DNA from 3 places in the Chroococcidiopsis sp. [FACHB-1243] genome. Region 1 is predicted to be linked to each of the others. Evidence: riboswitches for the same ligand, from Rfam matches in the RefSeq annotation. Region 1 holds a riboswitch; each other region holds the start of a gene.

Region 1 (3,275 bases):
AAATCAATTTCCTGATTGAGCATCCCCACTTCTAACTCTTTAGTAAATAACCCTTTATCACCAATCTTGGCAAGGGCAACGTCGAGAATTTTATCTCCTTGAGTAGACATGGTGTGGACTTCAAAAGTGCGATCTGGAAAAGCTTTTTGCAGTTGTTCTTGCACCCAATAAGTTTGAACTAAAGCCAACTGGCTCTTGCGCGAACCAATGCGAATTGTGCGGGCAGGGCTGGAGACCGTGGGTGAGGCGTTGGAGGACATACTAAAGCAGCATTTATAGCTTAAATCTGAGTCACTCGATCTAGACTACCGCAGGACTGCACCCAATGGAGTCAGTTGTCAGTTGTCAGTTGTCAGTGTAGAGACGATACATGTATCGTCTCTACAAAATTCTCCTCGCTCCTCACCATCATGACTAAAGTAATAGTTATATTCGTTACTTTCTCTACAGGCGATCGCGGTTTTTCGATTTTTATGATGGTGATATCAAATCTTAGAAACGCCAGAGAACGCTACCATGCAATTCATCACCAGACAATTTAAACATATTCCTGTGTTAGCCAGCGCGATCGCCTTGAGTATTGCCACCGTACCGCTAGCAGCTCAAGCTGAACCTATCGCACCTGGATCGCAAACTTCCGCGTCACAAACAATCGCCCAAGCTCAAGATAAAATTCCACCTCGATTTGAAAAACTGGGGTTAACTCAGGAACAAAGAGATAAAATTGCCGAAATCCGCCGCAATACCCGCGCTCAAATCGAAGCAGTCATGACACCAGCACAGAGGGAACAACTCAAAACCGTTAGAGAAAGCAGACAACGCCGCCGCGAAGCGTTAGCTTCTCTCAACCTAACTCCAGAGCAGAAAAATAGAATGCAACAAATTCGTCAATCTGCCAAATCTCAGTTTGACGCAGTATTAACCCCAGAACAGCAACAACAACTACAGCAAATGAGACAAGAACGAGGCTGGAAGGGACGAAGAGGCGATCGCTAAGGAATTCGGAATTCGGAATTAATAAACCTTTTGCTACGCACTGGTCACTGATAACCCCTCCCCCAGTATTTTTGTTGTAGGTCAAATCAGTTAAGATATCTAGGCACAAGTGAACTGTAATAGCATAGGGAAACATCGGTGTAAGTCCGAGGCTGTGCCGCAGCTGTAAATGATTTTGTCGCTTGTCATTTGTCACTAGTCATTTGTTGCTCTAACTGCAAATGACTGATAACAGATGAACGATGACGAATAGTAAGCCAGAATGCCTGTGCTGTTATCCGCTCACGCTATTTCCTGCGTCGCACGGGAAAGGAGCTAGAATCTCAATGCTTAGCGATCGCCATTTAACTCCGTTGGAAGATATCTCTTTGCAATTACCACCTCTGCCGCTACAGCGTCCTCTATTACTGATCGGTCATGGAACTAGAGATGAAGCTGGACGGCAAAGCTTGCTAGATTTTGCCTCTGCATACCAAGCTTTAGATACCTCTAGACCAGTTCTACCCTGCTTTCTGGAACTGACAGAACCAACAATTCAGGAAGGGGTAGATCGATGCGTAGAGAAGGGTTTTACAGAAATTTCCGTGCTGCCAATTTTACTGTTTGCCGCACGGCATAACAAATTTGATGTAACGAACGAACTCGATCGCGCTAGAGCCAGACATCCGCAGCTTAAATTTTACTACGGACGGCATTTTGGCATTACGCCCGGAATTCTCGATTTGTGGCGATCGCGTCTGGCAGACATAGACCATCCTCAAATTGAGCGTGCAGATACCGTATTATTATTTGTCGGTCGCGGTTCTAGCGATCCTGATGCCAATGGCGATGCTTGCAAGCTCGCCCGCATTCTCTGGGAAGGTAGCGGCTATTCTACTGTAGAAACCTGCTTTATCGGCATCACGCACCCGCGCTTAGAAGCAGGTTTCCAACGCGCTTTACTCTATCAACCCAAACGGATTGTTATTCTACCTCACTTTCTCTTTACGGGTACGCTAGTTAAAAAGATTTTTGATGTCGCAGCTCAACAGCAACAAAAGTATCCCCAAATTGAAATCGCCTGTTTGCCAGAAATAGGACTGCATCCGCTCCTATTTAGCATTCTCAGAGAAAGAGAAATCGAAACTCATTTAGGTCAAGTCCAGATGAATTGCGAGATGTGCAAATTCCGCCTAGCAGCTGTAGCAGGTGACACGCATTCTCATAGCCACACCCACGACAACCATCACCATCATCACCACGACCATCACCACCCGCCTGTAGATCCTTACGCTAATGCGGTAGACTATCATCAAAAAATCTGGCAAGTTCCATAATGGATTTGGTAATAGGTAATGGGTAATGATGGTTGGTTATTAGTACAGTAGGGTGTGCGATCGCGTCGCGTAACGCACTTACGCATATTTCAGAAGTCAAAGTATGAGTGCCTATAGTCATTAGTCATCCGTCATTTGTCATTTGTGAATAACTAGTGACTCATGACCAACGACCAATTACCAATTACCAATTACCAATTACCAATTACCAATGACGAAAGAATTCACCATAGGCGAAACAGTCCGAGTTGTCGCCTTGCCACCTTACATTAAAACAGCCGAGCCGATGCCGATGCTGCGTCCTCCCGATACAATTCGTCTGCGGGAAGAAGGGATAGTTACAGATCGCCGTCCTGGGGGATATTGGGTCGTCCGGTTCGATCGCGGTACTTTTCTGCTCGATAGCCAATATATTGAGAGCATCACATCAGAACCAGAATCACCACCTGCATCTCATGTGGAACCATCTTTACCTGCGGATGCCGATCGCAGCGAGGACTAATGTAAACTTATGTTAACTGGACTTGCAGTTGACATCATGATATTTCGTCGAACTTTTTTAACCTCTGTTTTTGCGTGTTGCCTGTCTATTTTGGTTTGGTGTCATTTTGCTACCCCAGCCTTAGCGCTTGGGGGTAAACTACCACCAGTGAACCAACCCGCACCACAATTTACCCTACCTACCAATACGGGAGATGGAGAAGTTTCCCTTTCCGACTTGCGCGGTCAGTGGGTCGTACTTTATTTTTATCCCAAGGACTTTACAGCAGGCTGTACCCTAGAAGCCAAACGCTTTCAACAAGACTTACCCAAGTACATTGACAAAAATGCTCAGATTATTGGCGTGAGTGCTGATTCTATCGATTCCCATGCCGAATTCTGCGATTCAGAAGGGTTAAAATTTCCTCTGCTTGCAGATACCACAGGGGAAGTGAGTAAAGCATACGGTTCGTGGATTGGTGT
Region 2 (3,275 bases), on a different contig from region 1:
TTGAGGAACAGATATGCCTACTACATTTGGCTTTTCTTTAAGCAGGCGCTTAATATCACTGGCTGGTACGTGTCCTTCGATGACATATCCATCCACAATCGCCGTGTGGCAAGATGTCAGTTTGTCAGGCACTTTGTACTTTTGTTTCACTGCCCCCATTTCAGAAATTAGCAAGTCTTTTGTCTGAAAGCCTTGTTTTTTCATGTAATCAATCCATCCACCACAGCATCCACAGGAGGGACTGCGATACACAGTTACTAGTTTAGTAGCGATTGCGTCAGGTTTTTGAGCAACAGCTTGAGGATTGCTGATAGGAGCATCACCTGCCGATATCCCCAACACTGCTACTGTCGGATAAGCAGTTACCACTGCCCCAACAGCAGCACTTGCCATAGTAAGACACAACCTTTTTTGTAACCAGGGAGTGGATTGTTTTTGTTTCATCTGAGACCTCACAGCTAATGGTAAATTTTTGGTGTTGCTAATGGTGTAACCCGTCCTCACAATCTTAATCCCCTTAGCTACGAGTGAAGAGTCAAGATCCTCCCAACGTCAAAAACTTGCTAAATATACCGCAACTGTTGCAGCAAGGCAGAGAACTATACGAAGCTGGAAATTTTTTCAAAGCACTGACAGTTTGGCAACAAGCAGCAGAAGCTCACCAAGCCCAAAGAGATATGCTAAATCAAGTAAGCAACATTTCGTTGGCTTGTCAGCAACTAGGACAGTTGCCTCAAGCAACTACAGCGATCGCTGAAAGTCTAAGACTGTTATCAAGCAACGGGCAAGAGCCACAGCGATCGCAAGTCCTTGCCTAAGCTTTGAATACCTGAGGAGTTTGAGGCGACTAGCGTGCACAGCATTACCAATAGTCTGTTTACTGTTACGGGCGGCGGTCAGACTTTCGCTATAACAAGGTAAAGTCAGTACCAATAGGGGAATATATTTCTTTTGAGCAATTTTTATGGAAGTCGATCGAGTAGCTGTCGCCTTTGAATGCTCGCACAATCGCTGGTCAGCCGAGCCAGCTTTTTGACACACCTTTCGGTCGAGCGATCGCCAGTATTTGTTACGAATCTGCCTTTGTTCAGCATTTCCGGTATCAGGCAACTGCCGGAGGGCTGTTTATCCTCAGTGCTGCTAATAATGCCCATTACAGCCCAGCAATGCCTGCCCAACACCATGCCCAAGATGTAATGCCAGCGTTTGAAACCGATCGATGGGCTGTAAGAGCTACTAATACCGGATATTCTGGTATTATCGCTCCCCACGGTAGAACTAAGTGGATATCTCAACTGAACGCATACGAACTGCACGCAGCAACGATTTATCGACGGCAAACTTAGACGCTGTACGTGCGTTGGGGAGATTGGTTAACGCTGTTTTTGCTGGTGCTAGGTGGTAGCGTCATGCTCTACCATGCGTACAAGCGTTCCCGCAGGGTGTGTAGGCAAAGCCTTCCTCCAAAGTAGACTGTGAATGTTGTTAAATCAAAGCGGGTGTTTAGTTGAAGAGAGTTAAAAACTAGCTAACGTGATAGAAAGGTTATGGGATTGGAGAAACACTAATTACGGTGGTAGCGGTGAGTTTTGTTGGGCAAACTCGACTGATTTGTTTGACAATCCACCTCGTCACGCTTTATAATTTGCCTCTCTCCCTTTCTCACTCTCTGACAATGCTAATTTAAACAGTTCATGGTCGTATGCTGGGTTAGTGAGACAGAAAGTATGATAAGGTCTGATTACTAAGTCGGTTCTGGTGGGGGTCAGTCACCAGAGGTAACGGGGAAAGTTTGGTGCAAGCCCAACGCTGTCCCGCAACTGTGAAGGAGTATCCCACTCATACTCCCAGCCAGGATGCCCGCCGAGACTTTTAATGCCCTTAACTCATCTGCGAGGTACGTGATGACGGCTCGGTCAATTGCTTCTGTTCGGGATCAAGCGCTACGCTTCACTTTGTCAACACCTGTGCAAGCGAGTCTCTACGTTTCGCTGTGCGCTTTAATTCTCTGGACTGTGTATTTTACAACTTATCCCGCAGTTCACGATCGGGTGCATTCTCTACGTCACCATACTTTGATAATTAGTTGCCATTAAAGCTTAAATAGGCATCCACTTCAGAGAAATTCACCAATCGAAATGCCAAAATTCAAGTTATCTGCCCTCATTAGTGCTATTTGCCTGGTGAGTATAGTTCTTTATGTTTTAGCTGGATTTTCTCAAGTCGCACAGCCAAAGGTGCGACTGACAACTGAACCAGGAGTCAACCCGATTTTTCCCTTTGAAGCTGAAGCAACTAAACCTCAATCTCCAGCGCTACTGAAGTTGCAAGTGTTAGATGCATCTGGGCAACCTTTGGAAAATGTCAAAATTGGCTTGACGATTTTCACTCCACCTAAAAATCCTTGGTTCACAACAGATTTCCCCATAGTAGAGGGAACAAAGTTACTGGAAATGGCAGCAGTAGCACCCAAAGGCAAGCTGCAAATTCAGCAGATGCTACCGATTCGCGGTACTTACCAGCTACTAGTCAATGTGACTCCAACGCTTGAGAATGCCTTTAGCCCGTTTAAGCAAACTCTCACGCTCACTGTGCCGGAGAACTGGCTGAAATATCGTAACCTTGGCATCCTGGTTGCAATTTTACTAATTGTCGGGGTAGTCGGCGGTTTAGCGATCGGCGAACGGCAGCAACTCCAGTCTGGAGAAATTGCACCGCAACGGGTACGACTATTGTTGAGTGGAGCAATAGTGGTAGCGATCGCTGCCTTATTATTTGTCAACGTTAGTGCTGAAATTGCTCAGTCGGGAATGTCTATGCCCATGTCCCACATGAGTGAACCTGCACCATCGTCAGAGCAACCAAGTACAATACAGTCTGGGGGACTCCAATTGCGCCTGTCTGGAGATGTCAGCGCCACAGTCGGACAACCTGCAAACTTCCAAGTCAATGTCATCGATCCCAAAACTAGCCAGCCAGTAGCTGACGTATTTTTGAAGATTCAAGCGACTCAGCTTGAGGACAATTGGCTTGCCTTTGCCTATCAAGGTACTGCCGATGCAACTGGACAGTTAAAGTGGCAGCAGCAGTTTTTTGATGGCGCACCCCATAAATTTGAGGTGGAAGTTTCTCCGCAAGCGAATGCAGCGCGGCAATTTCAACCCTTTCAAGTTGTAAAAACTATTCCAGTTGAGGGAGTAGCACCACCTCTGTCAGTTCGGTCGATCGTCCTAGCTTATTTAACTGGTGTTGTGATAGTCGGTCTGCTACTAGGA
Region 3 (3,275 bases), on a different contig from region 1:
ACAACTGTAACGGGAATTTTTGTAGCCATTGGATTCTAATTGAAATTAGCCTGCGATCGACAAACAGCATTGTCTCACAAGTATTGAGGGAGTGGGGAGTGAGAGTAGTAGTTATTATTTTTTGCATTGCAGCAATTTCGCGATCGCTTCTCGATGAGATTCTTCTGATGCGTCTGGTTCCACTACAATGAGATCGGAATCGTTCATTACCTGTCGAGATTGTTCCTGTAAAATTTGTTGCTCTAGCGCAGATAACTCACTATTGCTTAGAGAACTCAGGTCAATCCAAGGCTCCATAATACGTTCTCCCTTCTGAACTAACGATAGCAATAATTTCAACCCCATCATTCCGCCTACCTCTAATGTGAATGGAGTTGGTTCCAAGTTCTGTTGCGGTGCTAATCGCTGTTAGCCCCACCTCTTGTATAGTTTTAATAACTGACAATCCCACTTTATCTTGTTTTGAAAGCTCCATTCAGACAGATGTTAAGAAACACGTAAATGTAGTAGACTCGCAGGGTCAATTCATTTACGACTGAAATCCCTGGAGTTCTACTTTGGCAGTTGTATTGAGTGCTAGCTGACTACTTAACTTTTAACCCATCACCGAAGAAGTCAAGAACACCACACCGATCGCGCAGATTGCTAAACCAGATAATCTTAACCAAGAAGGACTAGAATTAGCAGATTTCTGCAATGCTAAATTCCCTACTAAAAAGGCAACTAAAGCTACACCATATTGGATTAGAGTAAAACCCAACAAGTAAGCAAATAGAGAAAACATTTGCGCCCCGATAATAGCTTCTCCGTAAGCGTAACCATGAAATAATCCCGCGATCGCACCCAACCCCAATGTTACCAACCAATGAGGACGATCTCGCCACAACAGCATTGCCCCAAAGATAATAACAGAAACTGCGATCGCCACCTCAGCCGCAGGTAAATCGATCTGGAAGACGTGAATAATCGTCCCTAACATCGCCGCCACGACAAACCCAGCCGGAATTAAAGCACCGCGCCGTTGTCCGACAGCAAGTAATCCAATTGCCACGACAAAAGCTAAATGATCTAAACCAATAACAGGGTGAGCCAGTCCTGACAAGAAACCTTCAAATAAATTTACTGGAGTCTTGCCACCGATCGCGTGATGGGCATAAGCTGGTTGGGGTATGGCAAAAAATGCGATCGTCAAAGCGGTTGCAATTAACCCTAAGTAGCGCCAAAATAGTTGCAAAATTTGAGACATCAAAACTTTAGACATCATCCGTACCTCGCGAAGGATGTGAGTTAAACAATTTCTATCGGTGGGTATTCTGACTTTAGAGTGTCATTAGTCAATGGTCATTAGTCATTTGTATTTACCAATGACCAGTGACTAATGACTAATGACAACAGATTTACAGTTGCGGGACAGCGCCGGACTTACACCGAACTTTCCCCATTACCTCTAGCAGCTGCTCCCTGCTAGAACCGATTTAACTGAGGGCTTCATCATACCATCAGATCGCATCCTGAGAGAGAGGCAAAACTGTTACTATTGTGTTCAACTGAAAAAGTTAGGTTTCGCTAGCCTGCGATCGCCATTATAGAAATTCCGCTCTTACCAATGACTAATGACCAATGACAACTATATGGAAGACTCTCAATTCGCTATTTTCATCGTCTTTGGTTGTATCTGGGTTGTGATGGGAACTGCGGGTGTCATTGCACTGCTAAAGTCTGACGGTCAAGAAATTCGGTTTGGTAAATGGGGATTGATAGTTGCTCTGCCAATTATTATCCCCATCATTATTGCACTGGCTTTTGGCGCGTTCTACTACAACTAGTTCGGGTTTATTGCAAAATCTCTTGTAATTGGTGCTGGTTCCACAAATTTTGATATAAACCTGGTTTTTGAACTAGTTCTTCATGTGTCCCAGATTGAACGATCGCACCCCGATCCATCACCAAAATCCGATCGGTAGTAGCCGCAGCTGATAGCTGATGAGAGATAAATATCACAGTTTTGCGATCGGTTCCTGTGGAAAGATTATCTAAAATCGCTGTTGCAGTTTGATTGTCAACGCTAGATAAGGCATCGTCTAAAATTAGTACCGGAGCATCGACAAGCAAAGCTCTAGCAAGCGCTGTACGCTGTCTTTGACCACCGGAAAGGGTAATCCCTCGTTCGCCCACAATTGTTTCGTATTGCTGTGGAAAATTGAGAATTTCAGGGTGGATCTGAGCTTGCTTGGCGCAGTATTCTACATCAGATTGTTCTGCGAGCGGATCGCCATATCGAATATTATTTTTAATCGTGGTACTGAAGAGAAAACTATCTTGTGGTACGTAGGCAATCGCGCGGCGTAAATCTTTCAATGTAATTTGAGTAATATCTTGCCCATCTAAAAATAATTGTCCTGGATCAATTTCTAAAAGATGAGGTAAAGCATTTGCTAATGTCGATTTTCCCGAACCAATTGGTCCTACAATTGCGACTGTCTCTCCTGGCTGAATAGAAAAGCTGACATTTTGTAATGATGGTGTACCAGAGCCAGCATATGTATAGCTCAAATTGCGTGCTGTTAACTCTCCTTTTATCTCTTCTTTTGGTAATGAAATCGCGTCAGGTCTATCGTAAATCTGAGGTTTGACAGCCAGAACAGATTCAACGCGATCGATACTGACTTCTCCTCTTTGATAAGCTGTAATTGTAAACCCAAGTAGAGCGGTGGGAAAAACGAGTCTTTCGACATAAAGTATGAGTGCTATAAAATCACCAACACTTAAACTGTTATTTGCAATTTTTCCCGCTCCAAACCACAATAATAAGAGCAGGCTAACGTAAGAAAAACCTCCAACTAGGGGAAACAAAGTATTACGAGTTTTGGCGAGTTTTAAATTTGCCCCTAATAACCTAGAATTACTTTGCCGAAAAGCTAGGCGTTCGTTTGTTTCTTGAGCGTAGATTTTAATTAATGCCATCCCGCTCATATCTTCTTGAATTAATTCGCTAATGTCAGATAGTTCCTCTTGGACTTCTGCTTGTTCGTTACGGAGGCGATCGCTAAATAACTGTACCACGATCAACATCACTGGATAAATTGCTACAGCAGCAAGAGTCAGTTCGACATTAATTTGCAACATGAAAGGTAGCGTCAACGCATAAGCAAAGATCGTGTTGACAATACTCAGCACTGCAAAACCGACCAACCGCCGAATATTTTCGACATCGCTCGTAGCGCGGTTGATCAAATCTCCCGCTGTATTTGTGTTGAAATAGGTAGGTTCCAGCT

What was found. Region 1 has a riboswitch for cobalamin ahead of H6G17_RS15375 (sirohydrochlorin chelatase). Riboswitches for the same ligand answer to the same signal wherever they lie in the genome.
Region 2: linked by a shared signal. The riboswitch ahead of H6G17_RS29445 (CbtB-domain containing protein) and the one ahead of H6G17_RS15375 (sirohydrochlorin chelatase) in region 1 are both predicted to bind cobalamin.
Region 3: linked by a shared signal. The riboswitch ahead of H6G17_RS20490 (HupE/UreJ family protein) and the one ahead of H6G17_RS15375 (sirohydrochlorin chelatase) in region 1 are both predicted to bind cobalamin.

The regions. Positions count from the first base shown of each region.
Region 1 is NZ_JACJQX010000019.1:6,240-9,514, reverse strand. It holds gene hemC (hydroxymethylbilane synthase) at 1-260, opposite strand, end outside; gene H6G17_RS34140 (hypothetical protein) at 411-542, shown strand; gene H6G17_RS15380 (Spy/CpxP family protein refolding chaperone) at 517-996, shown strand; cobalamin riboswitch at 1,083-1,285, shown strand; gene H6G17_RS15375 (sirohydrochlorin chelatase) at 1,323-2,312, shown strand; gene sipA (regulatory protein SipA) at 2,524-2,814, shown strand; gene H6G17_RS15365 (peroxiredoxin) at 2,851-3,275, shown strand, end outside.
Region 2 is NZ_JACJQX010000067.1:206-3,480, reverse strand. It holds gene H6G17_RS29460 (DUF411 domain-containing protein) at 1-444, opposite strand, end outside; gene H6G17_RS29455 (hypothetical protein) at 528-818, shown strand; partial or broken gene H6G17_RS29450 (nitrilase-related carbon-nitrogen hydrolase) at 859-1,343, shown strand; cobalamin riboswitch at 1,734-1,883, shown strand; gene H6G17_RS29445 (CbtB-domain containing protein) at 1,857-2,096, shown strand; gene H6G17_RS29440 (hypothetical protein) at 2,139-3,275, shown strand, end outside.
Region 3 is NZ_JACJQX010000028.1:40,423-43,697, reverse strand. It holds gene cobW (cobalamin biosynthesis protein CobW) at 1-29, opposite strand, end outside; gene H6G17_RS20495 (hypothetical protein) at 115-384, opposite strand; gene H6G17_RS20490 (HupE/UreJ family protein) at 596-1,264, opposite strand; cobalamin riboswitch at 1,286-1,490, opposite strand; gene H6G17_RS20485 (hypothetical protein) at 1,632-1,826, shown strand; gene H6G17_RS20480 (ABC transporter ATP-binding protein) at 1,834-3,275, opposite strand, start outside.